DNA from 3 places in the Paenibacillus sp. BR2-3 genome. Region 3 is predicted to be linked to each of the others. Evidence: riboswitches for the same ligand, from Rfam matches in the RefSeq annotation. Region 3 holds a riboswitch; each other region holds the start of a gene.
What was found. A riboswitch is a leader RNA that binds a small molecule or an ion and turns the genes downstream of it on or off. The one in region 3 is predicted to bind thiamine pyrophosphate.
Positions count from the first base shown of each region.

Region 1: another riboswitch for thiamine pyrophosphate. It lies ahead of thiC (phosphomethylpyrimidine synthase ThiC); the one in region 3 lies ahead of PaeBR_RS15685 (ABC transporter ATP-binding protein).
Region 2: another riboswitch for thiamine pyrophosphate. It lies ahead of PaeBR_RS18420 (thiamine phosphate synthase); the one in region 3 lies ahead of PaeBR_RS15685 (ABC transporter ATP-binding protein).

Region 1 covers NZ_CP126311.1:726,531-733,771, reverse strand. The annotation lists gene PaeBR_RS03495 (AAA domain-containing protein) at 1-1,936, opposite strand, end outside; gene thiC (phosphomethylpyrimidine synthase ThiC) at 2,300-4,084, opposite strand; TPP riboswitch at 4,193-4,298, opposite strand; gene PaeBR_RS03485 (methyl-accepting chemotaxis protein) at 4,369-6,492, opposite strand; gene PaeBR_RS03480 (zinc ribbon domain-containing protein) at 6,646-6,909, opposite strand; gene PaeBR_RS03475 (DUF554 domain-containing protein) at 6,936-7,241, opposite strand, start outside.
Region 2 covers NZ_CP126311.1:3,811,165-3,818,405, reverse strand. The annotation lists gene PaeBR_RS18445 (SDR family oxidoreductase) at 174-1,043, shown strand; gene PaeBR_RS18440 (TetR/AcrR family transcriptional regulator) at 1,260-1,853, shown strand; gene PaeBR_RS18435 (DUF2269 family protein) at 1,880-2,341, shown strand; gene PaeBR_RS18430 (DoxX family protein) at 2,356-2,790, shown strand; gene PaeBR_RS18425 (transposase) at 3,316-4,755, shown strand; TPP riboswitch at 4,847-4,951, shown strand; gene PaeBR_RS18420 (thiamine phosphate synthase) at 5,073-5,681, shown strand; gene thiS (sulfur carrier protein ThiS) at 5,712-5,915, shown strand; gene PaeBR_RS18410 (thiazole synthase) at 6,000-6,767, shown strand; gene thiH (2-iminoacetate synthase ThiH) at 6,799-7,241, shown strand, end outside.
Region 3 covers NZ_CP126311.1:3,289,820-3,297,060, forward strand. The annotation lists gene PaeBR_RS15670 (amino acid ABC transporter ATP-binding protein) at 1-37, opposite strand, end outside; gene PaeBR_RS15675 (amino acid ABC transporter permease) at 52-720, opposite strand; gene PaeBR_RS15680 (amino acid ABC transporter substrate-binding protein) at 747-1,595, opposite strand; TPP riboswitch at 1,858-1,960, shown strand; gene PaeBR_RS15685 (ABC transporter ATP-binding protein) at 1,966-2,835, shown strand; gene PaeBR_RS15690 (ABC transporter permease) at 2,810-3,589, shown strand; gene PaeBR_RS15695 (ABC transporter substrate-binding protein) at 3,598-4,620, shown strand; gene thiM (hydroxyethylthiazole kinase) at 4,617-5,441, shown strand; gene thiD (bifunctional hydroxymethylpyrimidine kinase/phosphomethylpyrimidine kinase) at 5,472-6,296, shown strand; gene thiE (thiamine phosphate synthase) at 6,283-6,942, shown strand; gene PaeBR_RS15715 (uridine kinase) at 6,978-7,241, opposite strand, start outside.

The sequences.
Region 1 (7,241 bases), 2.4 Mb from region 3:
CTTGCGAAATAACCGCTACCGCTCTGCGCAGCTGGTCCAATGCAGACTGTAGTTCGTCTATTTTCAAATTCTGATCATTATTGTTCCAGTAAGCCTTATGTTTATCTCTCTCGGCATGTACCAACTCTTTATACACTTTGGCCAGACTGTTGAACTCTTCGGGAGAGACAAGCTGCTCTGTCCGAATCTTTAACTGCTCAAATTCAGCTACTTCCTCCGGCGTGATCTCACCGGAGCTTCGATAGAGGCTTTCAAGCTCGGCAGATGTGAGCGGAAACTCATGGCCTGCCGTGATCCCACCCGGAATAAGCTTCATCGCCTCTTGTCCTGCAGAAATCATCTTCGCTGCCGTAGAGGGATCGTATTCGGAGCCCCATAGAATTATCGGCGTGTAGTCGCTTTCTCTGGACGTTCTTAAATCAGCATTTAGCACCTTGATATCATCTAACATAGACCTGCGTTTTGCTGCCAGCGCGAGTATATCCCGCTCCGTCTCCTCGGTGGATATGGAGCTTAACCTGGAGGTGATGACATCTATCGAGTTCTCCAGCTGCTTCTGTCCGCTTGCTTCATCCAGCACACTGACGCAGAGGTCCTGCAGCGGACCGGCAACCTTGTCGCGCAGGACCGATAGGGCTCTGGAAGTGTGACTCGTTACGAGGACGCTTTTGCCCTCAGCCAGAAAATGCCCCAGTAGATTGGCGATCGTATGCGTCTTGCCTGTGCCTGGCGGGCCTTGAACAAGAACGGAGCCGAATCGGCTTAGCTTGAGCGCAATATCGAGTTGCTCCGAATTTGCTTCCTTGGTGAACAGAATCTCTTCATTCTCTCCATTTATATCCAGATTGGAAAAAGAGACCGCTGAATCACCCTCAGGTGTTGTTCCCAAATCAATCCCGGTAATCCTGGCAACCGCCTGCGGCAGATGGTCGCTGTCGTTTAAATCTTTAATGATTTCCTCTATGGCGTGATCGAAGCCGGCAGAACGTTTCCGCAACAAGATTAACGGGCTTCGCTGTATATATACATTTTCTTCCTCCGACGATGCGGCTACAGGCCGTGTCCCATAAGGAATAAACTGTGCATGAGCTGCTAAGTGACTGGCTACTCTTTTTAAATAACTGTCTGTAGCAGCATAGCCCAGGGGAGAACATGGTTCTTCCAACAAATCATCAGCACATTTCTTAACGGAGAGGGCACTTACCTCTAATGTGTCCCTGAACATGGCGCTATGGAACTCCGCTTCCGTATCGGACGGAACAAGCCGGAATTCCGGAACATCTGGATCAAAGATGAGCTGAGCCTTCTGCATTAACAACGGGTGGTGAATTTTCTCCGGCAGGAGATCCCAGTGCAGGAGGCCATCGGCGATCATAAGCTCGACAGCATCATTCTCACGTTCTATCCAGGAGTGGAGGGTATATAAATTCTCGAACAGCTTCTTCGTTTCACGTACAGGCTCTTCCGTCCGTTTCCATTCACCGCGTACCTTCAGCCATTCTTCCCAGGAGCGTACTCTTTGTTCATCCTGATCGAATCTTTCCTGAACCGGCTCATACTCCCCTGTCTCTTCGTTCTCCACATAAGTTTCGAACCGTTCAATGAACCGCGGCTGCTTGTGGATCTTCTCCCATTCCGGCTCCAGCCAGCGTTTGAGCACTTCTGGCGGCTCCGGGCATGGCGTAAGATCAGGCTTTCTTACCGTTAACAAAACATCCGGTATCGGGTCATCTATCCTTTCGAAAGGGCTCCGTCCGTCCACAAAATCACAGATAATACGAGGATCAACAGGCAGGTCCGTTAGCTGCAATGACCATAGATGCTTCGAAATTTGTTTTTCGACCGGTTGTTTTAATTGGTTCAGTGCCTGTAGATGCGTATATACCTGAATCAGCTTCTGTCTAACTATCTTACGTTGCTCCCCTAACACTTCCATAAATGATTCTCCTTCGTCCAATTATGACAAAAGTCCCGTTTTTTGAACCTATTATAATACAAACCCCTCTAGTTAAATACCAAATTATTCATAAACGGGGATGAGATGAAATTTAAAGGGCTCCAAAGCACCGGATTAGATGGAGAAATTCCCGTTAAAGCGGGAGAATTTCCAGTTACTTCACCTACTGCTGGGTAGACGCTCCTTCTGCTTGGTGCAAGAATTTAAGTAACAAAAAGAAATCGCCCTATGGAATGGAGGTACCACCCAACCATTTCAAAGGAGCGATTTTGTATTATTAGGTCAGCCAGTATCCCAATATAGTCACATACAATTTTAGTTTATAGTCAAAATATTCACGTTCTACTTATAAATCACGCTTCCGCCTTCTTTAAACTCCACCGCTTTCTCTCGCATCCCCGCAGCGATAACCTCTTTCTCCGGCTGCTCTTGCTCCAGCCCATCCTGCTGTCTCGCCGTATCCCGGATATCATGGGAAATGCGCATGCTGCAGAACTTGGGTCCGCACATGGAGCAGAAATGAGCGGTTTTGGCTCCTTCTGCGGGAAGGGTCTCATCGTGGTATTCAAGCGCCCGCTCCGGATCAAGCGACAAATGGAACTGGTCCCGCCAGCGGAATTCAAAGCGAGCTTTGGAAAGCGCGTTATCCCGGTCCTGTGCACCCTTGTGTCCCTTCGCCAAGTCGGCGGCATGGGCCGCAATTTTGTAGGTAATAACGCCTTCCCGTACATCATTCTTGTTAGGCAAACCAAGGTGCTCCTTGGGGGTGACGTAGCAAAGCATTGCCGTGCCGAACCAACCGATCATCGCCGCTCCAATCGCAGAGGTAATATGGTCATAGCCGGGTGCAATATCCGTTGTCAGAGGACCGAGTGTGTAAAAAGGAGCACCATGGCAGAGTTCAAGCTGCTTATCCATATTTTCTTTGATCAGATGCATCGGCACATGGCCCGGACCTTCGACCATCACCTGAACATCATGCTTCCAGGCCAGCGTTGTTAATTCTCCCAGCGTCTCCAGTTCCGCAAACTGGGCCTCATCATTGGCATCTGCGATGGAACCCGGACGCAGCCCGTCTCCCAAGGAGAACGCAACATCATAAGTCTTCATAATCTCGCAGATATCCTCGAAATGCGTGTAGAGAAAATTCTCCTGATGATGAGCAAGGCACCATGCCGCCATAATCGATCCACCCCGTGAGACAATACCTGTCATTCTTTTGGCGGTCAATGGAATATAACGAAGCAGCACCCCGGCATGAATAGTAAAATAGTCCACTCCCTGCTCCGCCTGCTCGATCAGCGTATCCCGGTAAACCTCCCAGGTTAGGTCCTCGGCCTTCCCGTTCACCTTTTCCAATGCCTGATAGATAGGCACCGTCCCAATAGGTACAGGAGAGTTGCGGATAATCCATTCCCGGGTGGTGTGAATGTTTTTGCCGGTCGAAAGATCCATGATGTTATCCGCGCCCCAGCGGATAGCCCATCTCATCTTCTCCACTTCTTCCTCTATGGACGAGGACACGGCGGAGTTGCCGATATTCGCGTTGATCTTCACCAGGAAATTCCGCCCGATAATCATCGGCTCGCTTTCCGGATGGTTAATATTTGCCGGAATGATGGCACGACCGCTGGCTACCTCATCTCTAACAAACTCTGGCGCAACATTTTCCCGGATCGCTATAAATTCCATCTCGGACGTAATGATGCCTTTGCGCGCATAATGCAGTTGGCTGACATTCCGGCCTTCTTTGGCTCTCAGCGGACTCCGCTGCAACCCCGGAAACACCTCCACCTCCGATTTACCTGTAGCATTCCCGTTATCCTCAGGTTTGATGGCTCTTCCCTCATAGGCCTCCGCGTCCCCCCGCTCCCTGATCCACTGAAAACGATGGGGCGTCAGCCCCTGGCGGATATCGGTTTCCGCTTCAGGGTTGGTATAAGCTCCGCTGGTATCATAGACACGAACTGGGGCATTCTCCTCTTCTCCGGCAGTACCCGAAGTTCGGCTTAACGTAATCTCTCGCATAGGCACCTGAATATCCGGCCGTGACCCCTCCACATACACCTTATGACTTCCTGGAAAAGCAGACAAATCAACCGTATCCTTCTTCTCTTGGCTTGGCATCTTATTTCCTCCTATTAAAAGTATTATAAATAAGAGTGCGCGCTAAAAAAGCCGCTCCACAATGGAGCGGCTTCTATCCATAAACGGCCAAGGCCAATATGAGAAAAAAAGGGTCCGACTCCACTTTCCTACGCTGGTATGATCCAGATCAGGTTCAAGGGTCCGGAAATTCATTTTCCCGTCTCAGCCTATTCAGGCTCCCCTAGTGGTTTCTTATTTAATTAGTTATAAGTTACAGAGAAGTCTAGCATTTGTCAACTGATGATAGACATTTGCTTTAACCGCTATTCAAGAGTAAATCTGCCCAAGTCATCCTGCAGTTGCAGCGCATTGCTGCTCAGGGTTGCCGCCGAGGCTTGAATCTCCTGCATGGACGCGAGCTGCTGCTGTGCGCCTGCGGCAATCGTCTCCGCTTCACCGGCATTTTGACGGGAGATAGCCGCAACCTCGCTCACCGATGCGCTTACCTGCTGGCTGCTTGCGGACATTTCTTCAGCAGCCGCCGAGACCTCCTGTATTTGCTCTGTAACCAATTGAATAGCTCCCATAATGGTATCAATGGAACCATTCGCCGCATGAATGGACTTCAGTCCGTTGTCAGCTTCCCGAGATGTTACTTCTACTGATTGGATGGACTGATCCACCAGCCCCCTGATGTGGCCAATAACCTCGGAGATGGACTTGACGGATGTCGTTGTTTGTTCGGCTAATTTGGATACCTCCGATGCAACGACCATAAATCCGCGTCCATGCTCGCCGGCTCTAGCCGCTTCGATGTTGGCATTTAGCGACAACAGCTGTGTTTGGGAAGAAATATTAACAATAGCCGCTACAATAAAATCGATTTGCTCGGAGAGTTCTCCAAGCTGCCCGATGACTTTGCCCGAGTCTATGACGGAAGACTGGATCGTACGCATCTGATCGACGGCAGCTTTCAGCTGTCTGGCTCCCTCCTCGGCATTCTGTACCGCGTGGGCTGCAGAGCCGACCACTTCACCGGCATTTTCTGCAATACGCTGCACACCAATAGCCATTTCAGTCAATGCACCGGATATTTCGCCGGATGCTCTATTCTGAATCTCATTTCCGTCTGATACCGACTGAATCGCCTTGGCGATATGCTCCATAGCCTGTGCGGATTCCGTGGATACAGCGGTTAATTCCTCAGAAGAAGCCGTTAACTGCTCGGAAAGGTCCTGATTACGTCTCAGCAGCTCGTTAAGCGAGTCATTAATTAAATTGAAAGAGGTTCCGATATCCGCCAATTCATCCTTGCTCGCAACCGTTAATTTGCCCGAGAAATCCCCTGCTGCCATTTTTGACGCTTTCCCTTGTATAAGCTGTACGGTCACTTTTACATTCCGGTAAAAAGCAATATAAAAAAGTACAATCAGAACCGCGGCGGCCAATGTAATGGCTAGAATCGTATTGCGGCTATTTTCCAGATGACTGATTCTCCCGCTTAATAAGTTGAAGAGCGTATCAGAATCTGCGGCAAACAAACTGGCTATATCATTTACTGTCTTCAACCCTTCCGGATAGAACTCTTCGGGCTTCATCGACAGTTGTGTATCCTTGATCAGCTTATCATTGATAAGGGAAACAAAAGCCTTGGTGGAGGCGAGGGATTGATTGCCGGATTGATCCAGCTCGGATTTCCAAGCGGTGTTGGAATCATAGATATGTAGTAAGGAGGTCTGAATGCCTTCTCCTGCTGTTTCCATTTGGCTTTTAATTACATTCACATCCATTTTTTCGGCTTCACTGATTTGGTTTCGGATTAATAATTGGTTCCCCATCCCGAGAACTCGTCCGGTCAGCTCAATGAGATCCGGCGCACGGTTAACCATAATATCCATCATATAAAAGGAATCAAGCTCAGGGTCCAGGGTCAGCTTGGATTCATCTGCTGTATCTTTTATAAGCTTCCCGGCCTTTCCGATAATCCCGGTGTGACGTGAGAGGCTTTCTTCCAGGGTCAACTGCTGAGTATCCGCCTGAAGTTTCTCCCACTCGGGCTTCAATGCTTGCAGCGCAGCCGCCGTACGGGAAAATCCTGTTTCTGCAATATCGGTACCAGCGCTGCTGATTTGCTTTTCGATTTCCTGCTCATTTGCGGCAATCTGCGCTTTAGCGGTTTCATCCCCATTTATATACGCTTCCACAAGTGCTCCGTGCTGTTGGAACTTAAGAAGCAGCGGCATCACGGACTGGATGGCTGTAACCCCTTTCCTCTCTTCACGTGCAAATCCGATATCGCTCTGAACCGCCTGAAGCCATAAACCGAGCACCAGAACGAGGGGCACCGCAAAAAGAATGCTGGTTAGAATAAACTTTTGTGCATACTTCAGACGCGACATTACAAAAGTAAACGGAGCCAATAGCCTTAAAAATGAACGAAACAACATACATAACCACCTTTTATTTTTATGAAAAATTAATATATATGCATATTATCGTATAGAAAGCGCTATCAATAAAAGCTCTTTGGAAAATTTCTCATAACACAAATAACCGCCACCTAAAGCAGATGGCAGTCATCGCGTTCATATTTCATTCCTTTACTTCGCCCAACGCTCCAGCTTGGGGATATTCCGTGTAAACACACCTGTCAGAAACCTTGGGAAGCCAAATTCGACCAGCTTCTGCTTGACTCTTTCCTTCATCTGTTCTTGCGTGAGATCTGGCAGTGTAAATTCGCCATTCTGGTAGCAGTGGCTGCAATACTTTTTGCTTTTACTGCCGTCCTTCTCAGACCCGCCCCGCTGTTCGTCACGGGCTAACGGCATGCCGCAGCTTTGGCAGTTCTTGTGTTCCTTTTCCATATTCGTCAGGCTCCTCTTCGCTTCTATCACTGGATTGCATATAGTATTGAAACTAGCAGTACAGCCACTAGTATTCCCGGAAGAAGGTTGGCTACTTTGATATGGGTGATCCCCAGCAAATTTAGCCCTATTGCCGCAATCATAATGCCACCGGTGGCCGTAAGCTCGCTAATACAATTATTCATTAATGCATCAGGAATAAATCGGGTAATCTGTGTGGCGAAAACCGCAATAGCCCCCTCATACAAAATGATGGGAATCGCCGAAAACAACACCCCTACCCCAAGTGTAGTCGTTAAAATAATCGCTATAAATCCATCCATTATAGCCTT
Region 2 (7,241 bases), 520 kb from region 3:
GGCCGGAAGTCCAAACATTCCCCGTAGTTACGGCTGAAGTACCTTTCTCTTTGTTTGAATTCCCGCTCTATGTGGTAATTAACATAGCGTAAAGTGAGTATAAATCGAAACTCTTGAGCCATCCTAAGACTTTAGTGTCAAATCCCATTGCACAGCGAGAGGAGATTAAGATGATGACAAGCAGTAACGAGACAAAGAAAACCTTACCACCGCAGGAGCAGCACCATCAGCCAGGCATTGAAAGTGAAATGAAGCCGCGTCCCAAGTATGAACCGGCAAATTATAAGGCAGCGGGCAAGCTGCTGGGCAAAGCAGCGCTTATTACCGGAGGCGATAGCGGAATCGGTCGTGCGGTAGCCGTTCTTTTTGCCAAAGAGGGTGCGGATGTAGTGATTTCCTACCTCAATGAGCACAAGGACGCAGAGGAAACGAAACGCCAGGTTGAACAGGAAGGCCGCAAATGCGTCCTGATCTCCGGCGATATTGGCGTGGAAGCGTTCTGTCAGGATCTCATAAATAAAACGGTAGAAGGCCTTGGCAAGCTTGATATTCTAATTAACAATGCCGCGGAACAGCATCCGCAGAAAAATATTGAGGACATTACATCCGAGCAGCTGGAGCGCACCTTCCGGACGAATATATTCTCGATGTTCTATTTGACGAAGGCAGCGATGCCGCATTTAAAAGAAGGCTCTACCATCATCAACACGACTTCGATTACGGCCTATCGTGGCAGCCCTTCGCTGCTGGATTATTCGTCCACCAAGGGAGCGATTCTCAGCTTCACCCGCTCGCTTTCAACAAATCTGGCTGAAAAAGGCATTCGGGTGAACGCCGTTGCCCCAGGCCCCATCTGGACGCCGCTTATTCCTTCTACCTTTGATGCGAAGCAGGTAAGCGAGTTCGGGGCTACACAGCCGATGAAGCGCCCGGGTCAACCGGAGGAGCTGGCACCTGCCTACGTATATCTGGCATCTGACGATTCTACCTATGTAACCGGACAAGTTATTCATGTGAACGGCGGCGAGGTCGTCAACGGCTAAACTAATCGTTTCTACAATATTTTTAGAACAACACAACGATATCGCCCTTTGGTAAAATGGAAGTGTCGAAGCAACCATTTTAAAAGGGCGATTTCTGATTCGAGGGTAACCGCTTCTGATAAATAATGAAATGAGATATAATAATTCCTATTTACAAACCGATGGTCGGTATATATAATGATCGTATAGGTTGCAAACGAACACGGAGGGATTACTTTGAAGCAAGAGGAACGCAGACAGCAAACAACCCAACTGCTGCTTGATTCGACCAAAGAGCTGATACGGGAAAAAGGGTGTCACTCTGTCACAATGAAGGACATCATGGATAAATCGGGATTGTCAAAGGGCGCTATCTTTCATTACGTGAAGAGCAAGGACGAGATCTTTGCCTGGGTGTTGCAGGAGCGGCTCGAAGAGACAAACGAAGGTTTTATGAACGAAGTGGAACAAGGCGGAAAAACGTTCGATGGACCCATGCAGAAGATCATTGACAGTCTTCCGGTGCTGGAAGATGCTCAGGACGTGACGAACAAGGTGCTGATGTATTTACTTGGAAAGGAAGATCAGCCTATGGTTGCGGAAGCGCTCAAGCAGTATTATGAGCAGTCTGTGCATTTATCCAAGCAGTGGATTTTGACCGGCCAACGGCACGGGGTTATTCCAGAATCGGTTGATATGGACAAAACAGCCGAAATGTTCGTTCTGCTATCACTCGGTTTGCGCGTCCGCTCCTCTATTCCTTTTGCTCTGGCTTCTTTCAATACCCAAGATTATTCGTCGTTTATGGTCAATATTTTAAAATCCCGATAAATAGAGGAAGAAAGGAAGAGTGTATCATGAACTTGTGGTTAACGTTGCATCTAGTTGGAGTCGTAGTATTCGTAGGAAATATCATTACGGCGGCATTTTGGAAGGTTCGGGCGGATTTGCTGAAAAATCCGGCCATCATTCACAGCACGGTAAAAAACGTCATGCTTGCCGATTATGTGTTTACGCTCCCGGGTCTAGTGATCATCATTGTCTCGGGTATTGTGATGGCCATACAGGCGAAAATGCCGCTGTCGGGGCTGAATTGGCTTACGATGTCGCTGATTTTGTTTGCCGTCACCGGCGTGATCTGGTTAGCCGTTCTTATTCCGCTGCAGCGCGGAATGATCCGCCATAGCGCTCAATGCATCGAAAGCGGGAACATCTCCAAAGATTATCAACAAGTGTCCCGCTATTGGGCCTGCTTCGGCATCGCCGCTACATTGCTGCCGATCGTCATTTTATATCTCATGATAACGAAAAGCTTCTAATCGGAGGGATAAAGATGGTACCTTTTTATGCACTTGTTGTTTCGTTTCTGCTGTTCTGGGTTCTCGGCCTGTTCGGCTGGTCCTATTTCGACGGTTGGCATTCTCCGCTTCAGGGAGCGGTGGCCGTCATGCTGCTGATTACCGCTTCCGCCCACTGGGGAAAAAGACGGCCTGACCTCATCCGGATGGTCCCGGTGGCTTTTCCGAAGCCAGATTGGATCGTGACGGCCACCGGGTGGTTGGAAATTGCGGGAGCCGTCGGTATTCTGTTCCCCGCTACCTCCCGCGCGGCTTCCGTCTGCTTGGCGGTTCTGCTGGTGGCCATGTTCCCCGCCAATGTGCGGGCAGCCCGGGAAAGATTAACTATCGGCGGGAAACCTACGCCTAGGCTGCTTGTCCGAACATTGCTGCAGCTCGTGTTTCTCGCGGCGGTCCTCTTTGCGGGTTAAGTCCGTGGCTTGTTCATGTCTACATGACCAATTCCCCTGACATCTACTTAAAAAAAGAGCATGTCCATGACCTGTATTCCCTAAACGCTGGCCATTCGAGATCTTATTTAAAACGTGGAAATCCATCTTCCATATTGCCATTTTGTATCTTAAAAGAATATTTTCTTTCTCTACATGATGCCATGAAAAAACAAGCTTCGACCTGCTGCCTAGAAATTTGAAATTTCATTTGGATCAAGTGACGAACTGTAGCATCTGTTCCTTTTCTTTGTTCTTAACTTGATGGGCATGGGGACAGCCCCTTATTTATGAAATCTTTTCGTTTTGTGAGTCCATGGTTATTTTCTAAATACCTCTATTAATACTGGACAGTCAAAAGTTCTTGTCGAAAAATCGTAACATAGAAAAATAACCCAATCAGACGATGGTATGGTATCCTTTTAGTTCTCACACAGAAAGGAGATCCAATCGCTAAATGGGTTACGACAAAAAGTGTACCTCATTTCCGAGCGATTGACCATACCTATGCTCAAATACGTGAATGAACTTTTACTTCCCTTCCGTTCGTGCTTCTCCAGACAAGCCACTTTCGAGTGGTTCGTTGTTTTGGTCATCGGCTTTATGCTGCGCTCCGACCATCTGGGCGTGACTTCTGTGATTCGGGACCTCTCCCTGAATGGCGGCTGCTATGAGACGCTCATTCACTTCTTCCGTTCTTCGGCTTGGTCTCCGTCATCCTTACGGCGGATGTGGCTTCAGGTCGTTCGCCAGTCTGCGCCCCTGCTGGTGATTCAGGATCGCGTGGTACTCGTCGGCGATGGCATGAAGCAAGCCAAGGAAGGTCGCCGGATGCCGGGCGTCAAGAAGCTCCATCAGGAATCCGAAAACGTCTCCAAGGGCAATTATATTTTCGGTCACCTGTTTGGGGCCATCGGCATTCTGGTCGGCGATTCCCGGAAATGGTTCTGCTTGCCCTTGTTCATGAATCTGCAAGACGGCGTCCAGACCATCCTGGGCTGGAAGAAAGCGGACAACGAGCCGGAGCCGCCTTCCCACGTCGTTCAGATGATTGAACAAGGGTTCGAGGCTGCGAAAGGCTTCGGTCAAGCGCTGTTGCTCTTGGATCGTTACTTCTTGTCGGTTCCGGCCTTGAAGCGGTTGCAGGCGTGCCATCTCGCCTCCGAAGCCCGGATGCATCTGGTGACGAAAGCCAAATCCAACGTGGTGGCCTATGAACGCCCTGCGGCCAAGAAGCCAGGACGTGGCCGACCGGCGAAAAAAGGCAAGGCGGTCAAACTGAAGGAGTGGTTCACGACTCGCGCTGCCGATTTTCAAACCGCCACCGTTCCCCTGTATGGCAAAGAAGAGAAGGTGCAATTTCTATGCCTGGATCTGCTTTGGGGACAGGGCTTGTATCAGGAATTGCGCTTTGTGCTGGTGGTGCATCAGGGCCGCCCCTCCATTTTGGTCAGTACCGATCTGACCTTAGCTGCCACAGACATCATCCGCTTGTATGGCTATCGCTTCAAGATCGAGTGTACGTTTCGGGAAATGAAGCAGGTCATCGGCGCCTTCGGCTACCGCTTCTGGAGCAAGTCCATGCCGAAGCTGAACCGGTTTCTGAAAAAAGAGGAAGCTCACCCACTCAAAGCGGTAAAGGACGAACAAGACCGGCAGCGAATTCAGCGGACGCTTCAGGCGATCGAGGGATTCGTGATGTGCCAGTGCATCGCGATGGGATTGCTGCAGCTGGTTAGCCTGCATTTTTCAGGCCGGACGCCGGGGCTGTTTTTCCGCTATCTGCGTACGCCGTCCCATGCCGTGGTGTCTGAGGCTACCGTTGCCGCTTATTTACGCAAGTCTATTTTTCGCTTGTTTGTGCAAAATCCGCACTTATCCATAACGAAAATAATTAAATCCAAGCAGGAGAACACTCATGTTGAGCACGATTCTCTGGCTTCTTAAAGTTGTAGAACTTTTCACTGTCCAGTATTAATAGATGTTTTATAAGGTATATTATGCTAATATAAAGTTCATTAGCAGCAATTACATATTTTATTGACACTAGGGGTGCCGAAAGGCTGAGACGGACGTATGCGGGTCCGGACCCTTTGAACCTGATCTGGTTTATACCAGCGGAGGGAAGTGGAGAACGAATGACTGTAACCAGGCTTCCCTTAGCCTTATTCCTTTACAGATTCCGACTGCCCTCCTTCGCGGGGGCAGTTTTTTTGCGTTAAAGAGGAGTCTAGACAGATGTATCGACAGAAAGAAGGTTGAGTATGGCGCAAGCCGAAATCCATTTGATCTCAGACGGAAAGCTCCCGTTATCCCAATTCATTGAAAAGGCGGCGGCTGTACACTCCCTGCTGGATTTTATTCATCTGCGGGAAAAGCATCGCTCAGCCCGGGAGCTTCTGGCAGCGGCGGAGTCCATGCTGAAGGCAGGCATCCCGGCGGCCAAGCTAATCATTAACGACCGGATTGATGTTGCCTTGGCGGCTGGGGCTGTCGGTGTACAACTGGCCTGGCACAGTCTTGATCCTGCCGCCGCCCGAATGCTGGCACCTCGCCTTCGCCTGGGAAGGTCAATCCACTCGCCGGAGGAGGCAGCAGAAGCAGCTGCTCAGGGAGCCGATTATTGCCTGTTTGGACATGTGTATCCCTCGGCCAGCAAGCCGGGACAGCCTGAGCGCGGACTGGAAATGCTGGCTGAGGCTGTCCGGTACAGCCGCGTCCCGGTAATTGCCATAGGCGGGATCGAGCCTGATCATGCAGCCCGGATCATAAAGAACGGGGCAGCAGGCATAGCGGTGATGTCCGGCATATGCGGTGCTGCAGATCCTTTGTCTGCTGCAAAAGCCTATCGGGCTTCGATTCAAGCGATTTAAGCATTCCACAGGCAAAGGAGGTGAGTATGGATGAAGCTGATTATTAACGGGACTCCAGGTGATTATTCCGATACCTGCAGAACGTTGGATCATTTGGTCAGCAGTTCCGAGTGGTCCCGGCGAATGATCATTGTTGAGCTCAACGGGGAGTTTGTCAGCAAGGAAAATTATGGGGAGACACATCTCTCTGATGGTGACCGTATTGAAATTGTACACTTTGTAGGCGGAGGCTGACACTGACATCTTCATTTGTTGATTTAATCTTACTGTTCGATCAGGTTTTTGAATTGAAAAAAGGTATTCAAGGAGGCTGATTTTATGATAGACCCTTTACTAATCGGCGGTACCGCCTTATCCAGCCGGCTGTTCATTGGAACCGGCAAATACAGCCGCAATACGCTAATCCCGGAAGTCATTGCTCGCTCCGGCTCAGAGGTTATTACGGTAGCACTTCGACGGGTGGACACGGCTGGGGGAGAAGAGAATATCATGAACCATATTCCGTCCCATATGACGCTGCTTCCCAATACTTCCGGTGCGCGTACGGCGGAGGAAGCCGTGCGCATCGCCAGACTCGCAAGAGCCGCCGGCCTGGGAAACTGGGTCAAAATCGAGGTCATTAACGACCAGAAATATTTGCTTCCGGACAATCTGGAGACGATCCGTGCTACGGAAATCCTGGCTGCCGAAGGCTTTGTTGTACTCCCGTATATGAGCCCGGATCTATCGGCCGCTCTGCGTTTAAGAGATGCGGGTGCAGCTGCCGTGATGCCGCTTGGAGCACCGATTGGTACGAATCGCGGCCTTAGAACCAAAGAATTGGTGCGAATCCTCATTGAAGAAGTGAACCTTCCCATTATCGTAGACGCCGGTATCGGCAGGCCCTCCGAAGCGGCGGAAGCCATGGAAATGGGTGCTGCTGCAGTACTGCTGAATACAGCAATAGCAACGGCCCGTGACCCGCTGGGAATGGCGGAAGCCTTCCGTGATGCTGTCACGGCGGGCCGCAAGGCGTATCTGGCCGGGCTCGGTCCGGTAGAAGAAGCAGCTATTGCATCTTCACCTTTGACAGGCTTTTTGGGCTGATCCGGGTGACATCAGGAATGGGGGATTAACCATGAGTTTTTATGAAACGCTGACCCGCTTGGAGCAGTATCCATATGAAAGTCTGTGGAAGGGGTACGGGGCGGAGGATGTGAAGCGGGCACTGGGTAAGGATAGGCTGGACGAAGCGGATTTGCTGGCGCTGCTCTCTTCGGCCGCCGAACCTTTTCTGGAGCAGATGGCACAGAAAGCGCAGCGGATTACCCGTTCGCATTTCGGACACGCGATGCAGCTGTTCACACCGATGTATCTGGCCGATTTCTGTGTGAATCACTGCACCTATTGCAGCTTCAGCTCTATCTACGACTTTCCGCGCAAGAAACTGTCACTGGAGGAGGTCAGAAGGGAGGCAGAGACGATTGCCGCCACGGGCTTGCGCCATATTCTGATTTTGACCGGGGAATCCCGCCGGGATAATCCTGTTTCTTATATCAAGGACTGTGTGGAGGTGCTTCG
Region 3 (7,241 bases):
GGCCGAATGATTTATGCAAATCAGAAATTTCAATCAAGCGAATCTTCTCCTTTAGCTCGCAGAATATCGGTCAAGCCGCTTCTCCAGGTAATTCTGCAATGCGGACAGTACGGAGCTGAACAGCAAATATACCAGACCCGCTTCGCAGTACAAAAGCAGCGGTTCGTAGGTTGTAGCTACAATCTGCTGTGAAGTTCTGAACATTTCCGTATAAGTGATCGCTGCTGCAAGAGATGTGTCCTTAACCAGACTGATGAAGGAGTTGGCAAGCGGCGGAACCGATACGCGTGCAGCTTGCGGCAGTATAACCCTGCGCAGAGCCTGGCCTCGTGTCATTCCTACCGAAAATGCTGCTTCCCACTGACCTTTATGTATGGAAAGAATGGCAGCACGTACTATTTCCGAAGCATAGGCCCCGACACTGAGCGAGAACCCGATAACGGCAGCCGTGAACGGTTCCAGTATAATTCCGATAGCAGGTAATCCGTAAAAAATAATAAATAACTGCACCAATAACGGAGTTCCCCGAATGACCCACACATAGAAACGGGCGATCAGCTTCGGAAGAGTCCAAGAGGACAGACGGACAAGTGCGGTCAGCACGGCCAGCAGTAATCCCAATGCAAAAGAAACCAGTGTCAGCGGAATGGTAAAAGCCACCCCGGCTTTAAGCAGGGGCAGCAAAGAATCAATTAGTATCTGTATTTTACGGTCATCCATTGATCAGACATCCTTTTTGGCATCTATTATTTGGAAACGTCCTCCCCGAAATATTTCTCAGAGATTTTCAGATAGGTTCCGTCGCTCTTCATTTCAGCCAGCGCGTCACTGACAGCTTTGACCAGTTCGTCATTGCCTTTCAGGAAGACTGCTGCGCTTTGAGAGCCCTCGGCAATTTCATCGACCTTCTTGATCTTCACATCGGGTTTTTGTTTCTTCAGGTCCAGAAAAGACAAACCGTCATTTACCGTTGCATCGATCCGGCCCGAGGTCAGCAAATCGATAGCCTGATTGAAGCCTTCCGTGGCTACGATTTCCGCACCGTTCTCACGTGCAATGTCCGACAGGTTGCTGGTGAGAGATTGACCGGCTTTTTTGCCCTTTAAATCCGCAAAAGTCTTAATGTCTTGGTTATCTTCACTAACAATCAGTACGGCTTTGGAAACGATGTACGGATCGGAGAAATCATATTTAGCTTTACGATCTTCCGTGATCGATACTTCATTGAAGATAACATCGAACCGCTTCGCATCCATACCGGCAAAGATACCGTCCCATTGTGTTTCAATGAACTCAGGCTCCACGCCAAGGCGCTTGGATACTTCCCGGGCAATCTCGACATCAAAGCCCGTAAGCTTGCCATCCGAATCATGGAAGGTGAACGGTGCATATGTACCTTCCGTACCAATCCGCAGCTTGCCGCTGGCTTTAACGGCTTCCAGGCTATTGGACTCAGCCGGCGCTGCAGTAGCAGCCGCACCTTCGTTAGCTGCTGCCGATGGCTCAGCAGTTGTATTGTTGTTGGCATTATTGCCGCAAGCGGCCACAAGCACCACAGTCAGCACGAATAAAATCATTAAACTAAATTTTTTCATTTCAATTCCCCTCTCTTATCCTTATCTGTATAGTGCGGGTTGTTCCCGGTAAAATGAATAGTACACTGTCGTGTCAGGTTCGTCAATACCTTTTTTCCGATTATAACCATCGGATTTATCGAATTAGGTAAAATTCCTCCTGTCCTTCACATTTATACCAGCATATTTATCTTACCCAAAAGTGGCTAAATGCCCCCGGCCTTTTACATATCTTTAAGTTATGGTATATTTAGAACCAATTGCGAATTCAATATTGACCTGTTTATTTCACTAGGGGAGTCTGATGACTGAGACGGTGCTTGAGCTCCGGACCCTTGGAACCTGATCTGGATCATACCAGCGGAGGGAAGTGGAACCGGACTTTCAAGTGATGCATATTCATGCAGACTGGAATTTGTGGCCCATTCATTTCCTTCGGAAATGGATGGGTCTTTATTTGTTTAAAGGAGGCAAGTCAGATACGAAAATGATCTCCATTCATGAATTATCCTACTCTTTTGGCACATTGCTGCAAGCCCCTGTCTTCTCCGGGTTGTCTTTGAAGGTTCAGCAAGGAGAGTTTGTCTCTGTCGTCGGTGCCAGCGGTTGTGGAAAAAGCACTCTGTTCAAAATCATTGCCGGGCTTCTGGAACCTGCTAGCGGAGAAATATTCATGCATGGCAAACCCTCCTCCACACGCACCCGCTTAGGAAAAATTGCTTACATGCCCCAGCAGGACCTGCTGTTGCCCTGGAGGACGGTATTGGATAACTGTCTGCTGCCCTGGGAAGTTAACCGGGTCCGCACCAAAGCGGAGACGATCACTGCAATACGGGAAACGCTGGAGCATTTTGGACTGGCCGGAATGGAGAACGCCTATCCGTGTGAATTATCGGGCGGAATGAGGCAACGGGTTGCTTTTCTCAGAACGCTAGTAACCGGAGGTGACCTCATGCTGTTGGATGAACCCTTTGGCGCACTCGACGCGATGACCAAACGGGAAATGCACAGGTGGCTTGTGGAGCTGTGGGGCGGACTGGGGAAAACGGTGCTGTTCATAACACATGATCTGGAAGAAGCAATACTGCTCAGTGACCGGATTTACGTGATGCATAACAGAAGTCCTGATGGTTTCCTGCAGGAAATGACCGTAGATTTACCGAGACCCCGGCGATACACCATGAATTACGAACCGCGGTTCCTGAACCTGCGAGAGGATTTGGAGCGAAGATTGTATGACACGAACACGAACTCTTTTTAGGAAATGGCTTTGGAATTACAGCGCTTCCTTCCTTCTGTTCTTATTCCTATTGGCGGCTTGGGAGACGGTCGTGCGTGCCGGGTGGATTCCGGCCTTTATACTTCCTGCCCCTACCTCCATTTGGAGAGCTCTGGCAGAGAACAGAAAGCTGTTATTTGGACTGCATTTACCGGCTACGCTGCAGGAGGTTTTACTGGGATTCATTCTATCCGTGGTCCTGGGATCGCTGCTCGGTACCGGTATGCATATGTCGCGTATGGTTGAGAAAGCTTTATACCCTTTTATCATTATTAGCCAGACCATTCCGCTGATCGCTTTGTCTCCTGTCTTCATTTTTTGGTTCGGTTACTCCCTTGGGGGCAAGGTTGCCGTCGTCTTTCTGACTGCTTTTTTTCCGATTGTTGTAGGTTGTTACGATGGACTGCGCAAGGGCGCAGATCGTTACAGAGAGTTGCTGATGACTATGGGCGCGAACCGCTCACAACTGCTGGCAAAAGTTCAGATTCCGCTGGCGCTGCCCTCCTTCTTCTCCGGACTAAAGTTAGCCATGGTGTATTGTGTGATCGGAGCAACCATTGGCGAATGGCTGGGCGGCAGCAAGGGGCTCGGTTATTTCAGCCGTCGTATGGCGGGCAACCTGCAGAGTGATGATATGTTCGCCGCCGTTTTTCTGCTATCTGCACTCGGACTTGTTCTGTTCATGCTTCTCGTACTATTAGAAAATATTATTCTCAAGAAAAGAGGTTCCTCCTAATTATGAAAATGTTGAGTAAATTAAACAACCCTGCTTCCCTGCTGCTTCTATGCCTGTTCCTTTTCCTGAGCGGCTGTTCTGCCTCATCCAATTCTGATTCCAAAAACTCACTCCCTACAGAAGCCAGTCCGGCTCTTCACAAGCTTACGCTGATGCTGGATTGGTATCCGAATGCGGTGCATTCATTATTTTATGTGGCTGAACAGAACGGCTATTTCGCAGAGCAAGGTTTGGATGTGGACATCCGGATGCCTGCCGACGGCAATGATGGTCTAAAGCTCGTTGCGGCGAATCAAATCGATCTGGCTCTGAGCTATCAGCCTCAGGTGCTTATGGCACGCGGGGAGGACATTCCCGTTCAATCTATCGCTGCTATTGTCAGACATCCGCTCAACCACATGATGGTTCCGGCAAACGGAGATGTACATAGCCCTAAGGATTTGGCCGGCAAAAATATCGGCTACTCCTCCATTCCGCTCTATGAAGCTATGGTCCGCACCATGATAAAGAACGACGGCGGTGACCCGCAGTCTGCCAACCTGATCGATGTAGGCTTTGACCTTATTCCGGCTGTATCCACTGGAAAAGTGGAAGCTATTATGGGCGGATTCATTAACCACGAGGCGTTGATCCTGGCTAAAGAGGGGCATCCTGTAACCTCCCTCAATCCGACAGACTATGGGGTACCCGACTATTATGAGCTTGTGCTTGTCGCCAGTGAACAAGGAGTACAGGAATCGGAAGATGATTTCAAAAAATTCATGACCGCCATCTCGAAGGGTCAACAGTTCGTACAGGAGAATCCGGAAGAAGCGTTATCTATATTGCTCAAGCATGAAGATCAAACCTCTCCACTGGACCAGGAAATAGAAAAGAAAAGCCTGCAAATCCTGCTGCCGCTTATGGATGCGGGTGATCAGGCCTTTGGCTATCAGGACCCTGCGTCCTGGGAGAAGGTTCATCAATGGTTAACCGAAAATGGACTGCTTCAGACTGAAGTAAAGACCGAGGAATCCTACATTAACCTATAAGTAATAACCTTTCAGGAGGAAATAAAATGACATATTTATCAAAGGTACGCCAGAAAAACCCGCTTGTTCACAACATCACCAACATCGTGGTCACTAACTTCACAGCGAACGGACTGCTCGCACTGGGAGCCTCCCCTTTTATGGCGGATGCGCACGAGGAAGTAAAGGATGTCGCCAAAATGTCCGCTGCAGTGGTTCTTAACATTGGAACACTGAACGATCATACGATTCAAGCGATGCTGCTGGCCGGACAATCGGCCAACGAACACGGTGTGCCTGTTGTACTTGACCCTGTGGGTGCTGGAGCAACAGCCTACCGCACGGACGTCACGCACAAGCTGACAAGTGAAATGCAGATTACAGCCCTGCGCGGCAATGTAGCCGAAGTTGCCCATGTGGTTGGCGCGAGCTGGTCCATTAAAGGTGTGGATGCAGGAGAAGGTGAAGGCGATGCAGTCACCCTCGCTCAACAAGCCGCGCGCAAGCTCGGCTGCGTAGTCATCATTACCGGCAAGGATGATATCATTTCTGACGGGGACATCACCTACATTGCCAGCAACGGTCACCCCATTCTGACAAAAGTAACTGGCACAGGCTGCCTGCTAAGCTCAGTCGTCGGAGCTTTTCTGGCTGTAAGCGGCGGTGCTTGGCTGGAAGCGGCTGTGGAAGCCATCTCCTTCTATGGAGTTGCCGCTGAACTGGCTGCCGAATTAACGGCTGAGCAAGGGCCGGGCAGCTTTCAGATTGAGTTACTGAATCAATTGGCACTCCTGACTCCGGAAAAGTATCAAGAGTTGTCCCAAATTAAAAGGCTTGCCTAATTAATCAGCCCCCTCTAAGGAGAAGCATAGATGAAAATATATAAAGCATTGACGATTGCCGGCTCGGACAGCGGTGGCGGCGCGGGCATTCAAGCCGATCTCAAAACCTTTCAGGAATTGGGCATCTACGGGATGTCAGCCTTGACCGCGGTAACCGCCCAAAACACGTTAGGTGTGCAGGGTGTCTTCCCGCTAGAGAAAGAAGCGATAGCGCAGCAGCTCGATTCTATCGGCGATGATTTGGAGCCGGATGCTGTAAAGACAGGAATGCTGTTCAGCGCGGACATTATTCGTATCGTAGCGGCAAAAGTACAGCAATATGGATGGCGTAATCTGGTCGTTGACCCAGTTATGGTTGCCAAGGGAGGCTCCAAGCTTTTACAGGAGGAGGCCGTACAAGCTTTAATTGATCATCTGCTTCCACTGTCCCTCATAACAACACCGAATATCCCGGAGGCCGAAGTTTTAACCGGCATGAGGATTTCCAGCTTGAAGGATCGTGAAGAAGCAGCCAAAAAAATAGTGGCGATGGGCTCACGCTATGTGGTGTTGAAGGGCGGGCATGATGCCGATAGCCGCGGGGTTGTCGATCTTGTGTACGATGGGCATGAGGTCTTATACATGGAGAGTATGCGGGTTCAGACCCGGCATACTCACGGCACAGGCTGTACCTTTTCGGCGGCGATAACCGCTGAGCTTGCCCGGGGTAAGTCCGTAACGGAGGCGACCCAAACAGCCAAAGCCTTTATTCAAGCGGCGATTGAAGATGAACTTGGTATCGGCGGGGGACATGGGCCAACGAACCATTTTTCCTATCAAAACAGACTGCGGGGTAGTGGTTATGGGGCGCATTAATAGCGATGTCTTGAGGGAGAAGCTGAAAGTCTATTTCATAATGGGCAGCATCAATTGCCGCAAGTCTCCTGAGGAGGTATTAACTGAGGCGATTACCGGAGGCATAACGATGTACCAGTTCCGTGAAAAGGGGATCGGAGCGCTGACAGGCTGCGCCAAGTATGATCTGGCCAGAAAACTGCAGCAGATTTGCCAATCACATGGCGTCCCTTTTATCGTAAACGACGATATCGATTTGGCAATCGCGCTTGATGCCGACGGCATCCATGTAGGACAGGACGATGAACCAGCCAGGTTGATCAGGCACCAAATCGGCGCTCATAAAATTGTAGGCGTATCTGCCCATACGCTGGAGGAAGCACGACAAGCAATTGCGGACGGAGCGGATTATCTCGGGATCGGCCCGATCTATCCTACCACCTCTAAAGATGATGCCAAAGCGGTTCAAGGTACTGCGCTTATTGAACAAATTCAGGTTCATGGGTTAACCCTTCCTCTGGTCGGGATAGGCGGAATCTCGCTGCTGAACGCAGCTCCTGTCATTGCGGCCGGTGCGGATGGAATCTCAGTGATATCCGCAATTGCCGCAGCAGATGATATCAGCGGAACGGTAAGGGGTTTGGTGCAGATCATTCGGGGGACATAACCAAGGGGGCCGACGCCCCCTGATTTCCTGAAGATTTAACGCCCGGACCCATCGATGATCAGATCCGCTTTTTCATGTGGTTGTTCCAGTTCAACATATTTCTGTTCTGCCGGCATCCATACTTCTTCCCAGGTATGTCGCATGTTTTCCCCATCTCGTTCAATTCCTCGTGCTAACCGGGTTGAAAAATCAGTTTCTATCCAAATCGAGTAGTCGTAGTAATCCACAAGCTCTTGCCTAAGAGCGTACACGCCCTCAACAACCAATAATCCAATGGGGACTCTATGCCAATCATCTAG